2 regions of the Saccharopolyspora hordei genome follow, and region 1 is predicted to be linked to the other one. Evidence: riboswitches for the same ligand, from Rfam matches in the RefSeq annotation. Region 1 holds a riboswitch; the other holds the start of a gene.

Region 1 (3,675 bases):
CTGGTCCTGGACGGCGTCCAGCGTCTTCAGCCCGTCACCGGTGATGAGCAGGACGGTCTCGGCGTCCGGGTCGATCTTGCCTGCCTCGATGAGCTTCTTCGCGGTGGCCACGGTGACCCCACCGGCGGTCTCGGCGAAGATGCCCTCGGTCTTGGCCAGCAGCTTGATGCCCTCGCGGACCTCGTCGTCGGTGACGTCCTCGATGGCGCCGTTGGTCTTGCGCACGATGTCCAGCACGTACGGCCCGTCGGCGGGCGCCCCGATCGCCAGCGAGCGCGCGATGGTGTCCGGCCGGACCGGCTGCACCACGTCGTGGCCGTTCTTGAACGCGGTCGACACCGGGGAGCAGCCGGTGGCCTGCGCACCGAAGATCCGCACCGGGCTCGGCTCCACCAGGCCGGTCTCACCGAGCTCGTTGAAGCCCTTGTAGACCTTGGTCAGCTGGGAGCCGGAGGCGATCGGCACCACGATCTGCTCGGGGATGCGCCAGCCGAGCTGCTCGGCGACCTCGAAGGCGAGGGTCTTGGAGCCCTCCGAGTAGTAGGGACGGACGTTGACGTTGACGAACGCCCAGTCCTCGTGCTCCCCGGCCAGCTCGGTGGCCAGGCGGTTGACGTCGTCGTAGTTGCCGTCGACGGCGAGCAGCGAGCCGTCGTAGACGGCGCTCATCAAGATCTTGGCGCGCTCGAGGGACTTCGGCACCAGCACCACCGAGTCCCAGCCGGCGCGGGCGGCGGCCGCGGCCACCGCGTTGGCGAGGTTGCCCGTCGACGGGCACGCGAGCACCTTGAACCCGAACTCGCGCGCGGCGGCCAGCGCGACGGCGACCACGCGGTCCTTGAACGAGTGCGTCGGGTTACCGGTGTCGTCCTTGACCCAGATCCGCTTCACGCCCAGTGCCTTGGCGAGGTTGTCGGCCCGGATCAAGCGGGTACAGCCGGGGTCGGTGTTCGGGTGCTCCTCCACGTTGGAGGGCACCGGGAGCAGCTGCTTGTAGCGCCAGATCGACCGGGGACCGGCCTCGATGTCCTCGCGGCGCAGCTTCGGGAAGTCGTAGGCGACTTCCAGCGGCGAGAAGTCTTCCAGCGAGACGAACTCGGGAGCCAGCGGCTGGCGGTGCCCCTCTTCCTTGGACACCAGTTCGACAGCGTTGCCGAGGTCGATGGTCTTGGTCGTGCGCTGGGCAGCAACGGTCATCGCGAGGTCCTCTCCTCATCTGTCCCGCGGACGGGTCGGAATTGGCACCGCTTTCGCCGGTGACCTCGCGCTGAGAACCACGATTCGCCGGACGAACGGTTGCCGGGGCTTCATCGGGCCGTTCCCTCTGCCCCTCTGGATGAGCTCTTCGGTTGTGCTCGCAACGCTAGTGGATCGCGCCAGGTCCTGGCCAGGCCGATCCAGATGGCGGGATCGTCGCGGGCGCGTGCGACGATGCCTGCATGAGCTCACCGTCCGTGGTCACCGAACCGCTGCACCTGGTCCTCGGAGACGAGGAACTGCTGGTGGAACGCGCGATGTGGGCTGCGGTCGGCGCGGCCCGCGCGGCGGACCCGGAGGCCGAGCTGCGCCGGGTCAAGGTGAGTGAACTCACCCCTCCCGAGCTGGCCGAGATGCTCAGTCCGTCGCTGTTCGCGGAGGCCCGGGTGCTGGTGCTGGAGGCCGCGCAGGACGCGGGCAAGGAGATCGCCGAAGCGCTGCTCTCCCACGCCAAGGACCCGGTCGACGGTGTGACGCTCGTCGTCGTGCACTCCGGTGGCGGGCGCTCGAAGCACGCCAAGGAGCTGCCCAAGGAACTGCGCAAGCTGGGTGCGCGCGTCACCGAGTGCGCCAAGGTCACCAAGCCCGCCGAGCGGGAGGCCTTCGTCAAGGACGAGATCCGCAGGGCCGGCGGCAAGGCGAACGCGGCCGCCGTGTCGGCGCTCATCGAGACGGTCGGCTCGGACCTCCGCGAGCTCTCCGCGGCCGCGACGCAGCTGGTCGCCGACACCGGCGGGAAGGTCGACGAGACCGCGGTGCGCCGCTACCACCGGGGCCGGGCGGAGGTCACCGGCTTCGCGGTCGCCGAGAAGGCGGTGACCGGCGACCGCGCGGCCGCGCTGGAGGCGCTGCGCTGGGCGGTGCAGCTCGGCGTGCCGCACGTGCTGATCGCCGACGCGCTGGCGGACTCGGTGCGCACCATCGGCCGGGTCGCGGCGGCCGGCGGCCGCAACGACCCGTTCCGCCTCGCCGGCGAGCTCGGCATGCCCGCGTGGAAGGTGAAGAAGGCGCTGGCCCAGTCCCGGGGCTGGAGCCCCACCAGCCTCGCGGCCGCGCTGCAGGCCGTCGCCGAGGTCAACGCCGACGTCAAGGGCATGGCCGCGGACGCCACCTACGCCCTGGAGCGCACCGTCCTGCGCCTGGTCGAGCTGCGCGGCCAGCGCCCGTGACACGCGAACGGCCCCTCCCCGCAGCGCGGGAAGGGGCCGTGGGTCCAGCTGACGTCAGAGCTGGTTGACGCGGCGCGCGAGAGCGGACTTCTTGTTGGCGGCCTGGTTGCGGTGGATGACACCCTTGCTGGCGGCCTTGTCCAGCGCGCGGCTCGCGGCCCGCTGCAGCTCGATCGCCTTCTCCTTGTCGCCGGCGGCAGCGGCCTCGCGGAACTTGCGGATCGCGGTCTTCAGCGAGGACTTCACGGCCTTGTTGCGCTGCCGGTTCTTCTCGTTGGTCCGGATCCGCTTGATCTGGGACTTGATGTTGGCCACTGGTACCGCCTTCTCTCAGTCTCTTCCGAACGGTCGTGCCGCGCTTCAACGGCCCTGCCCGCAGGCAGGTTTCCTCCCTGGCGGAACGCCGCACGGCACGGTCGACCATGCTACAGCGACGACCTGGACAGACGTCGGCCGGGCCGACTGCGCGAGAGCGATCACATCGGCTCGGATCCGGCCGCGGCAGACCATAGGGTCGGTCGTCGTGCTCGACGCCCTGGACTGGCCCGGTTTCGCCGACCTCTCGCTCGCCGGAGTGCTCCTGCTGTGCGCGGCGGCGTTCCTCGCCGGGGCGGTCGACGCGATCGTGGGCGGTGGCGGGCTGATCCAGCTGCCCGCGATGCTGCTGCTCATGCCCGGCGGTGAAGTGATCCACTCGCTGGCCACCAACAAGGTCGCCGCGATCGCCGGGACCGCCGCGGCCGCCCGGACCTACGCCAAGCGCACCCCGATCGACTGGCGCGCGGCCCTGCCGATGGCGCTGGTGGCGCTGCTGGGCTCGCTGGGCGGCGCGGCGCTCGCCAACGCGCTGCCGTCCGCCGTGCTCAACGTCGTCGTGCTCGCCGCCCTGGTGGCCGTGGGCGTCCACACCTGGCGCAAGCCCGACCTCGGGTCGGTGGACGCGCCGCGCTTCCAGCGCCGCGTCCAGCTGCTCGTGATGCTCGCCGGCGGCGCGCTGATCGGGTTCTGGGACGGCATCGCCGGGCCCGGCACCGGGTCGTTCCTGGTGTTCCTGCTGGTCGGCCTGGTCGGGTTCGCGTTCGTGACGGCGTCGGCCACGGCGAAGGTGGTCAACGTCGCGACCAACATCGGCGCGCTGGTCTTCTTCGTGCCCGCGGGCAAGGTCCTGTGGGGACTGGGGCTGGTGATGGCGGCCGGCAACGTCGCGGGCAGCGTGCTCGGCGCGGCGCTGGCCGCTCGGCGCGGCTCC
Region 2 (3,675 bases), 5.1 Mb from region 1:
GAACTTGACGATCTCGATGTCGATCCCGGCCTTCTCGGCGAGGTTGTCCTTGACGTACTCGAGGATCTCGCCGTGCGGGGTCGGGCTGACCGCGACCCGGATCGGGGCGTTGGGGTCCTCGGCGGCCGAGGGGCCGCCACCGCAGGCGGCGAGCGCCACACCGACGGCGGCCACCAGGGCAGCGAAGCGCAGACGCATCAGGGCAGTGTCCTTTCTGGACGTCAGAACGGGACGGGGTCCCGAACGAGGAGGGAGAGGGGATCAGCCGTCGCGGAGGATCAGCCGGCCGCGGTGCGACGGCGGTCGACCGCCTTGGCCGTGAGGTCGGTGATCAGCTGCATGCCGAAGGCGAGCACCGCGAGCACCAGGACCGAGCCGTAGAGCAGCCGGTCGTCGTAGCCCTGGTAGCCGTCCTGGATCGCCGTGGTGCCCAGGCCACCGCCGCCGATCGCGCCCGCCATCGCGGCGTAGCCGATCAGCGCCACCGCGGTGACGCCGACCGCACCGACCAGCGCGGCCCGCGCTTCGCCGAGCAGCACGGTCCACACGATCCGCAGGCGGCTGGATCCCGTGGTGATCGCGGCCTCCACGACGGTGAAGCTCACCTCGCGCAACGCGTTCTGGGTCAACCGCGCGAAGAACGGGATCGCGCCGATGGTCAGCGGCACGATCACCGCGGTGCTGCCGATCGACGTGCCGATCAGCAGCCGGGTGAACGACGCCAGCACCACCAGCAGCACCACGAACGGCACCGAGCGCACGACATCGACCACGATGCCGAGCACCCGGTACAGCGCGGGCCTCGGGTTCAGCCCGACCGGCGAGCTCAGGTGCAGCAGCACACCGAGCGGCAGCCCACCGAGGACCGCCAGCAGGGTGGACACCAACACCATGTAGAGCGTGCCGAGCGTGGCCTCACCGAGGATCTCGAAGACCTCCGACCAGGGGGTCACATCACTCACGCAGCGACTCCGTCAACGCACACGGGAGCGCGCCGCACGTGCGCGTCGCGCTCGACCATCCACTTCAGCGCGGCCTCGGCGCGCTCGCCGCTCAGGCCGACCTTGAACTTCGCGACCGGCGTGTCCCCGAGGCGGGTCAGCCCGCCGCCGAGGATCGCCAGCTCGACACCGAACCGGCTCGCCGCCTCCGGCAGCAGCGCGCCCACCGCGGCGAAGCCGACCAGCACGACCTCGGCGACCACGTCGTGGCGGCCGTCGGTCGGGCGCAGCGGCTCGGCCTGGTCGGTGGCGGGCAGCAGCGTCGAGCTCACCCGGCTGTCCGGCGCGGCGACCAGGTCCAGCACCTTGCCGTGCTCCACCACGCGGCCGCCTTCCAGCACCGCGACGTCATCGGCGATCTTGCGCACCACCGCCATGTCGTGGGTCACCACGAGCACGGTGACGCCCAGCTCCGCGCGGGCGCGGTCCAGCACGGTGAGCACCGAGTCGGTGGTGCCGGGGTCCAGCGCGGACGTCGGTTCGTCGGCCAGCAGCACCGAGGGCTTGGCGGCCAGCGCCCGCGCGACCGCGATCCGCTGCCGCTGCCCGCCGGAGAGCTGGTCGGGGTAGACCGAGGCCTTGTCGGTCAGGCCGACGAGGTCCAGCAGCTCGCCGACGCGGCTGCGCCGCTCCGGCCCGGACATCCCGGCCGCCTCCAGCGGCAGCGCGATGTTGCCCGCCGCGGTGCGCTGCCGGAGCAGCGAATCACCTTGCGGCACCACGCCGATCTGCCGGCGCGCGGCGCGCAGCGCCTTGCCGCTGAGGGAGACGAGGTCGGTGCCGTCCACCCGGATGGCACCCGAGTCCGGCTTCTCGAGCAGCGCGATGCACCGAGCGAGGGTGGACTTGCCTGCGCCGCTGGGGCCGACCACGCCGCACACCGCGCCGGCCGGAACCTCCATGGTGACGCCGTCGAGGGCGCGCACCGTGCCGTTGTTCTGCTGGAAGGACTTGGTCAGGTTCTCGACTGTGATCACGATCGGCTCCAGATCAGCTCGCGTCGGGCCGCGCTCAGCACGGAGCAGCGGGCCAGGGGCTCCGGGTGGAGGGAAGGGGCTGGGTCACCTCTCGCGACGACAGGCGGAGGTCGTGCGCCGCCCGTGGTCGATGACGCGACGCTGCGTGAGGAGCATCCGGATGCGGCTGGAGGACGGGGCCGGTGTCCGGGTGGGGCTCGCGGCAGCGAGCAGCGCGTTGGAATCCACAGCTACTCCATCGGTCCTGGCGTTAGCACCTGCCCGTCCGGGTGGTTGCTGCGGCGTCACTGAGCCAGGTCTCTCGGCCGCTCGGGATGGATTTCCCGGACAGTAGAACCCACTGGCGGATTCCGGCGCAAGTTGATAGTCGTCACTTTCCGAAACAGTTTGCAACGTCACACATCCGGACGAGCGGGAATTTCTTCCCCGGACCCGGTGTTCCGGTGACTCCCAGTAGCAAGATTGCGGCGATCCGCAAGCGCCCGGACGGGTGGTTCAGGAGGCGTCCTCCGCCGCCGCGGCCTCCGCGATCCGCGCGAAGTCAGCGATGCGCAACTGCTCCCCGCGGGTCGTCGGGTCGATGCCCGCCGCCCGCAGCACGGCCTCCGCGCGCGCGGCCGAACCGGCCCACCCGGCCAGCGCGCCGCGCAGCGTCTTGCGCCGCTGCGCGAACGCGGCGTCCACCACGCGGAAGACCTCCGCGCGCGGTGCGCTCGACGGCGGCTCCACGCGCCGGAACGCCACCAGCCCGGAGTCCACGTTGGGCACCGGCCAGAACACCGTGCGCGGCACCGGACCGGCGCGCCGCACCTCGGCGAACCAGGCGAGCTTGACGCTCGGCACGCCGTAGACGCGCCCACCGGGCCGCGCGGACATCCGGTCGGCGACCTCGGCCTGCACCATGACCAGCCCGTGCCGCAGGCTCGGCAGCTCGGCCAGCAGGTGCAGCACGACCGGCACGGCGACGTTGTAGGGCAGGTTGGCGACCAGCGCGGTCGGCGGCGCCGGGAAGTCCGCGGCGCGCACGCGCAGCGCGTCCGCCTCGAGCACCGTGAGCCGGTCGCGCAGCGCCGGGGCGAACTCGGCCGCGGTGCGCGGCAACCGGGCGGCGAGCGCCGGGTCGATCTCGACGGCGGTCACCGCGCCGGCGGCGGGCAGCAGGGCCAGCGTCAGCGAGCCGAGCCCGGGCCCGACCTCCAGAACGACGTCCTCGGAGGTCACCGACGCCGAGGCCACGATGCGCCGCACCGTGTTCGGGTCGTGCACGAAGTTCTGCCCGAGCTTCTTCGTCGGGCGGATGCTCAGCTCCTCGGCCAGCCGACGCACGTCGGCGGGGCCGAGCAGCGCCGCCTGCTGGTCGTCCACGTCGACGAACGTACCCGCACGCCACTGCGGCCCTCGCGACCAGGTGGGCCGGGAGCGCGAACGCCCTGGCGCCGTGGGCACGGCACCAGGGCGTGCAGTCCGGGCGGCCTGCCCGCACGCGCGGGCAGCGCCGCGATCAGCTCAGGCCGAGCTTCGAGGAGCAGTGCGGCCAGGCACCGTAGCCGCCGCGGGAGGAGCGGACCTTCTCCGCGACCGCGATCTGCTGCTCGCGGCTGGCCTGGTGCGGGTACGGGGCGTACTGGTCGCCGCCGTAGGCGTCCCAGGTGGACTTGTTGAACTGGAGGCCGCCGTAGTAGCCGTTGCCGGAATTG

Evidence for each region. A riboswitch is a leader RNA that binds a small molecule or an ion and turns the genes downstream of it on or off. The one in region 1 is predicted to bind S-adenosylmethionine.
Region 2: another riboswitch for S-adenosylmethionine. It lies ahead of HNR68_RS00195 (ATP-binding cassette domain-containing protein); the one in region 1 lies ahead of thrC (threonine synthase).

What each region holds. Positions count from the first base shown of each region.
Region 1 is NZ_JACCFJ010000001.1:5,123,264-5,126,938, reverse strand. It holds gene thrC (threonine synthase) at 1-1,197, opposite strand, end outside; SAM riboswitch class I at 1,210-1,343, opposite strand; gene holA (DNA polymerase III subunit delta) at 1,440-2,426, shown strand; gene rpsT (30S ribosomal protein S20) at 2,481-2,741, opposite strand; gene HNR68_RS23475 (TSUP family transporter) at 2,950-3,675, shown strand, end outside.
Region 2 is NZ_JACCFJ010000001.1:42,992-46,666, forward strand. It holds gene HNR68_RS00185 (MetQ/NlpA family ABC transporter substrate-binding protein) at 1-198, opposite strand, end outside; gene HNR68_RS00190 (ABC transporter permease subunit) at 279-962, opposite strand; gene HNR68_RS00195 (ATP-binding cassette domain-containing protein) at 959-1,978, opposite strand; SAM riboswitch class I at 2,211-2,299, opposite strand; gene rsmA (16S rRNA (adenine(1518)-N(6)/adenine(1519)-N(6))-dimethyltransferase RsmA) at 2,474-3,343, opposite strand; gene HNR68_RS00205 (transglycosylase family protein) at 3,480-3,675, opposite strand, start outside.